3 regions of the Allobosea sp. GW821-FHT10B12 genome follow, and region 3 is predicted to be linked to each of the others. Evidence: predicted binding sites of a transcription regulator. Region 3 holds the regulator's gene; each other region holds the start of a gene.
The links. The regulator PhoB, encoded in region 3, activates phosphate uptake and scavenging genes when phosphate is short. The targets are predictions, from matches to a motif close to TGTCATNNANCTGTCAT.
Positions count from the first base shown of each region.

Region 1 (2,195 bases), on a different contig from region 3:
ACGGCTTGTTGTCGTTGACGACCTCGAGGATCGTGATCTGGCGTTCGCGCCCATCCTCCTTCACCGCCTCGTCGCGGAAGCGCAGATTGGGCTCGCCGGGTTTGCGCCGCCCGCTGAGATGGGCGTAGGCGGCGTCAGCGGCGCGGGCGAGCAGTTCCGGCGGCAGGGCGACGAGGTCCTCGGCGACGGTGCGGCCATAGAGCAGCTTGGGGAATTCCGCGGGCATCGCCGAACCGAGCTCATGGGCAGCGGCCTCGATCGCGGTGACTGCTGCAGCCGTGGCATTCGCTTCGCGCTTGGCCATAGTCTTCTTCCCCCTGCTATTTTGCCGAGCGATGACATAGCTCACCGGCCGCTGCAACTTTCGTCGGATGCCGGCAGCCAGATTGCACCAATATGGCGCGGAGACGGCAAGTTGTGTCCAATCTGCGCGGATATCAGCGCGAGGAGTGCAGAGATGACGAAGAAGCATGACAAAGCGATGGTGGGCGAAGCGCCGGCGAAGCAGGATGCGCCACCCGCCGTGATGGCGCTCGCGCTGCCGCAGGCCGAACTTTCGCAGGAGATGCAGGCCTATTTCGCCAAATGCGAGGAGAAGCTCGGCTATGTCCCGAACGTGCTCACCGCCTATGCGCATGATGACGCCAAGCTCCAGGCCTTCGCCGCCTTCTACAACGATTTGATGCTGGCGCCGTCCGGCCTCTCGAAGCTGGAGCGCGAGATGATCGCGGTCGCGGTCTCCAGCCTGAACCGCTGCTATTACTGCCTGACGGCGCATGGCCAGGCAGTGCGCCAGCTCTCCGGCGATCCCGTGCTGGGTGAGATGATGGTGATGAACTATCGCGCCGCGCAGCTCTCGCCGCGGCATCGCGCCATGCTCGATTTTTCGGTGAAGCTGACCGAGGCGCCGCACGAGATCGAGGAGGACGATCGGGAAGGCCTGCGCAAGGCTGGCTTCGGCGAGCGCGACATCTGGGACATCGCGGCCGTTGCCGCCTTCTACAACATGTCGAACCGGATCGCCTCGGCCGTCGATATGCGGCCCAATGCCGAGTATCACGGCGCTGCGCGATAAGAGGTCCGGCCCAAAAGAAAACGGCCGGCGGAAACCGCCAGCCGTGAGTTGGCCTCGACTGGTTGGCCCGGCCCGCCGCAGCGCCGGAGGGGCTGGGGGGCTGACGTGTCCGGAACCGGACAGGCCGGGCCGTCTAGGCAACGAATCGGAGTTGAATGCCGCAACGGGGCGCTCGCTTGGCGCAAGCGCGGCAAAATCATGGCAATTGCGATAACGGCGGCGGAAGATTCCGCTACTGTCGTCAACCTGTCTTGCCAGCCTCCAGGGGCAGGCGCATCATCCATTGCCGAATAAGGGGCGATTGATGGAAGGAGGCGCGATGAGCGAAAGCGAAACTCCGCCAGGTCAGCGAGCGGGCGCGGTCGTCGCCTTTCCGGCTGCCGCGCCCTTCTCGGTCACCTTCGACCGGCGCGAGCTGAACGAGCTGTTCAATCTTTATGGCCGCATGGTCGCAGCCGGGGAATGGCGCGACTACGCCATCGATTTCCTGCGCGACAAGGCGCAATTCTCGGTCTTCCGACGGACAGCCGAGGTGCCGCTCTACCGGATCGTCAAGGACCCGTCGCTGGCGCGACGCCAGGGCGCCTATTCGGTGGTGACCGCGACCGGGCTGATCCTGAAGCGCGGTGCCGAGCTTGGCCGGGTGCTCAAGGTACTCGACAAGCGTCTGAGCGTGGTGAACTGATTTCGTCGGCTGGGCTTATGCCCAAAAGAAAAGCCCCGGCCGTGAGGCCGGGGCTTCGTGTTTCTCAGGCTGTCGCCCGGCTCACTCCTGCTTGGAGCCGAAGAGCGAGAGCAGCATCTGGAACATGTTGACGAAGTTCAGGTAGAGCGACAGGGCGCCGTTCACCGAGAGCTTCGCGGCCGACTCGGAGTCCAGATCCGAGTACAGATACATTTCCTTCAGGCGCTGCGTATCCCAGGCGGTCAGGCCGGCGAAGACCAGCACGCCGATCACCGAGATGGCGAAGGAGAGCGCGCTCGAGGCCAGGAAGATGTTCACGACCGAGGCGATCACCAGGCCGATCAGGCCCATGATCAGGAACGAGCCGATGCCCGACAGCGACTTCTTCGTGGTGTAGCCGAACAGGCTGAGGCCAGCGAAGGAGGCCGCGGTGAT
Region 1 covers NZ_JBWKNL010000016.1:12,179-14,373, forward strand. Annotated here, with positions in the region: gene AC07O0_RS29325 (NAD-glutamate dehydrogenase) at 1-304, opposite strand, end outside; gene AC07O0_RS29330 (peroxidase-related enzyme) at 482-1,075, shown strand; gene AC07O0_RS29335 (DUF2794 domain-containing protein) at 1,395-1,760, shown strand; gene AC07O0_RS29340 (Bax inhibitor-1/YccA family protein) at 1,842-2,195, opposite strand, start outside.
Region 1: AC07O0_RS29335 (DUF2794 domain-containing protein) is a predicted target of PhoB. The motif match lies at 1,312-1,328, and genes of this name have one in related genera.

Region 2 (2,195 bases), on a different contig from region 3:
AGCCGCCGTCGATCAGGAAGTTCTGGCCGGTGATGTAGCCGGCATGGGCGCTGGAAATGAAGGCGCAGAGCTTGCCGAACTCGTCGGGCGTGCCGAGGCGGCCGGCCGGGACAGCGGCGAGCCGCCGCTTCGTCGCTTCCTCGATGCTGATGCCCTGCATCTCGGCGACCTTGTTGGTCGCGGTCTTGATCCGGTCCGTATCGAACACGCCCGGCAGGATGTTGTTGATGGTGACGTTGGCATGGGCGATCTCGCGCGCAACGCCGGCGAGGAAGGCGGTGAGGCCGGCACGGGCGCCCGAGGAGACATCGAGCCCGGTCAGCGGGGTCAGCACGCTCGCCGAGGTGATGTTGACGATGCGGCCGAAGCGCCGCTCGATCATTCCGTCGACGACGCGCTGCACCAGCTCGAGCGGGGTCGCCATGTTCTGCGCGACGCCTTCGAGCAGCGCCTCGCGCGTCACCTCGCGGAACGGTTTTGGCGGCGGGCCGCCATTGTTGTTGACGAGGATGTCAGGGTTGGGCGCAGCAGTGAGCAGCGCATCCTGCCCGGCCTTGGTCGAGACGTCGGCGACGACGGCGATCACGGTCGCGCCGGTGCTGGCGCGAATCGCGCTGGCGGTCTCCTCCAGCGTCTTGCCGTCGCGGCCGTTGACGACGACGGTGCATCCCGCTTCGGCCAGCGCCTGGGCGCAGCCTCGGCCCAGCCCCTTGCTCGAGGCGCAAACGATGGCCGTGCGGCCGGCAATTCCAAGGTCCATCAGTCTTCTCCCGAATAGGTTTGCGCTTTCGTGAGCGCAGGCAGAGCACGGTTTTCGCGCCGCGTCATCAAAGCGTAGTGCAAATCAGACACACGCCGCAGGCATCGCAACAGTTGGACTGGCGAGCATGAGCGACGACAGCGACGCCAAGCAGGTTCGCAGCATCTTCATCTCGGATCTGCATCTCGGCACGCGTGGAGCCCAGGCAGACCTCGTGCTGGAGTTCCTGCGCGCCTACGACGCGCCGACGATCTATCTGGTCGGCGACATCATCGACGGCTGGCGCCTCAAGAGCGGCTGGTACTTCCCGCAGGCTCACAACGACGTGGTGCAGAAGCTGCTGCGCAAGGTGCGCAAGGGCTCCAAGCTGATCTACGTCACCGGCAATCACGACGACTTCCTGCGCGACTATGCCGGCCTGCAGTTCGGCGGCATCACGCTGGTCGACGACATCGTCCACGAGACCGCCGACGGCAAGCGCATGCTGGTCATCCATGGCGACCTGTTCGACCTGGTCGTGCGCAACGCCAAATGGCTCGCTCTGCTCGGCGACTGGGCCTACACGATCGCGCTCGTGCTCAACCACGGCATCAACAAGGTCCGCCGCGTCCTTCGCCTGCCGCATTGGTCGCTCTCGGCCTGGGCCAAGCACAAGGTCAAGAACGCCGTGAACTATATCGGCGAGTTCGAGCAGTGCCTCGCCGACGAGGCGCGCCGGCACAAGGCCGACGGCGTGATCTGCGGCCACATCCACCATGCCGCCCAGCGCGAGATCGACGGGCTGACCTACATCAATACCGGCGACTGGGTCGAAAGCTGCACGGCGGTGATCGAGCACGACGATGGCCGCTTCGAGATCGTGCGCTGGCCGCAGCACCGGCTGAAGGGCGAGAAGCCGGCGCTGCCGACGCCGACTGCGACACGCCCCGCACCAGTTCCGAGCCTCGTCGAGGCGGCGTGATGCGCGTCCTGATCGCGACGGACGCCTGGCGCCCGCAGATCAACGGCGTGGTGCGCTCGCTGGAGCGGATGGTCGAGGCAGCGCCGGAATTCGGCGTTACCCCGCAGATGCTGACGCCGGAAGGCTTCTGGCAGGTCGGCCTGCCGTCCTATCCCGACATCCGCATCGCCCTGGCGACGCGCCGGCACATCGCCAAACGCATTGCCGAGTTCGGCCCCGACCACATCCATATCGCGACCGAAGGGCCGATCGGCTGGCTGACGCGCGCCGTCTGCCTCGCCCAGAAGCGCACCTTCACCACGAGCTACCACACCCGCTTCCCGCAATATGTGGCGGCGCGCTGGCCGATCCCCGAGAGCTGGAGCTACCGCTTCCTGCGCCGCTTCCACGGGCCGGCGGCCGGTGTGATGGTCTCGACCGCCACGGTCGAGGCGGAGCTGCGCGCCCATGGCTTCGAACGCATCCTGCGCTGGG
Region 2 covers NZ_JBWKNL010000015.1:70,458-72,652, reverse strand. Annotated here, with positions in the region: gene AC07O0_RS29130 (SDR family oxidoreductase) at 1-760, opposite strand, end outside; gene AC07O0_RS29125 (UDP-2,3-diacylglucosamine diphosphatase) at 888-1,721, shown strand; gene AC07O0_RS29120 (glycosyltransferase family 4 protein) at 1,721-2,195, shown strand, end outside.
Region 2: AC07O0_RS29125 (UDP-2,3-diacylglucosamine diphosphatase) is a predicted target of PhoB. The motif match lies at 823-839, and genes of this name have one in related genera.

Region 3 (2,195 bases):
TCGAGCATATGAGCCGCCTGGTCCAGGCGCAGCTCAAGGACGTGCTCGACGCCTATGCCGCCAGCAACGAGCAGAAGGCGATGGAAGTCTGGCGCCGCGACGACGAGATCGATGCGCTCTACACCTCGCTGTTCCGCGAACTCCTGACCTACATGATGGAGGATCCGCGCAACATCACCTTCTGCACGCACCTCCTGTTCTGCGCCAAGAATGTCGAGCGCATCGGCGACCACACCACCAACATCGCCGAGACCATCCATTACCTCGTCACCGGCCAGTCCATGGACGAGAGCCGGCCGAAGCTCGACACCACCAACATCCTCGTCGACCTGCCGGCGGCCAATGGCTGAACCGGCGGGCGGCGCGCTTTCCGTGCAGCCGGAACCGGCTGAACGATCAGAATTTGCGCAACTAAAGAGTTGGAGCATGTTCTGATCGCAAAAGTGGTTTCCACTTTTGCGGAACAGGCTCCGAGCGAAAGCGAGACGCAATGCCTGCACGCATCCTGATCGTCGAGGACGAGGAGCCGCTCACCCTGCTCCTGCGCTACAATCTCGAGGCCGAGGGCTTCGAGGTCGACAGCGTGGCGCGGGGCGACGACGCCGAATTGCATCTGCGCGACCATACGCCGGATCTCGTCCTGCTCGACTGGATGCTGCCCGGCCTCTCCGGCATCGAGCTCTGCCGGCGCCTGCGCACGCGCCGCGACACCGAGCGGGTGCCGATCATCATGCTGACCGCCCGCGGCGAGGAGACCGAGCGCGTGCGCGGCCTCGCCACCGGTGCCGACGACTATGTCGTCAAGCCGTTCTCGCTGCCCGAACTGATCGCCCGCATCCAGGCGCTGCTGCGCCGCGCCAAGCCCGGCCATGTCGCCGGCCTGCTCGCGGCCGGCGATCTCGAGCTCGACCGCACGACCCGTCGCGTCCGTCGCGCCGGCGCCGAACTGCATCTCGGCCCGACCGAGTTCCGCCTGCTCGAATTCCTGATGCAGGCGCCAGGCCGCGTCTATTCGCGGGCGCAACTGCTCGATGCGGTCTGGGGCCGCGACGTCTACATCGACGAGCGCACCGTCGACGTCCATGTCGGGCGGCTGCGCAAGGCGATCACCCCGGCCAATTCCAAGGACCCGCTGCGCACCGTGCGCGGCGCCGGCTACGCCTTCGACGAGACTTTTGCCCGCGGCTGACAGCCTCCGTCAGCGCGGCGCGGCGACGATGACCGCCGCGCCGGCGAGGCAGAGCGCGGCGCCGGCAAGATCGTAGCGATCCGGCGGCACCTTCTCGACCAGCGCCATCCAGGTCAGCGACGTCACGATGTAGACGCCGCCATAGGCGGCAAAGGCGCGCCCGGCCGCGGGGCTGTCGGCCAGGGTCAGCAGCCAGGCGAAGGCTGCGAGCGCCAAGACGCCCGGCAGCAGCCACCAGACCGGCTTGTCGAGTTTAAGCCAGGCCCAGAAGGCAAAGCAGCCGGCGATTTCCGCCAGCGCCGCTCCTGCATAGATCGCGAAGGTCGCCATGTCGGTGCCTATGATCGCGGTGCGCAAGCCGTGGCCAGCCTGGCGAAAACCGGGCGATAGGCTTCGGAGGCCAGCGGCGTCAGCGCCTCGGCCTCGCCGAACGTGAACCAGCGGATCTCGCTGTGCTCGTCATTGGCGATCTTGGGTTCGCCGCCGGCCCATTCTGCGACCACAAACAGATGCCAGAGCGCGGGCGTGACGCCATCCGTCTCGGTTGTCTCGATGGTCTCGGCATGGCGAAAGGCTGTCGCCGCGATGCCGAGCTCCTCCTGCAGTTCGCGAACGAGGGCAGCCTCGATGGCCTCGCCCGGCTCGACATGGCCGCCAATGGTGTCCCAGCAGGACGGCCGATTTCGCCGATGCGGAGCCCGCAGGCCCAAGAGAACGCGCTGTCCCTTCAGCGGTAACGCGCAGGCGTATTCGATCGGCTTCATCATCTCCCCTTGAGGCTCGGTCTTCGATCGTGCCGGCTGGACGCCAATGCGCGGTTCCCGCAGACTATCAGCCATGCGCTTCACCAGATGGGACTATCTCGCATTTCCCTTTCTCGCCGCGCTGCTGATTGGCGTCGGCTACGGCGCGCTTCGTCTCGTCGGCTTCTTCGGGCTCGGCATACTCGGTCTGGTGATCGGCTTCATCGCGGTGCGGATGGATCTGGAGCGGGATGGCGGGCCTG
Region 3 covers NZ_JBWKNL010000004.1:222,308-224,502, forward strand. Annotated here, with positions in the region: gene phoU (phosphate signaling complex protein PhoU) at 1-350, shown strand, start outside; gene phoB (phosphate regulon transcriptional regulator PhoB) at 491-1,189, shown strand; gene AC07O0_RS15685 (YnfA family protein) at 1,199-1,519, opposite strand; gene AC07O0_RS15690 (NUDIX hydrolase) at 1,528-1,953, opposite strand; gene AC07O0_RS15695 (hypothetical protein) at 2,027-2,195, shown strand, end outside.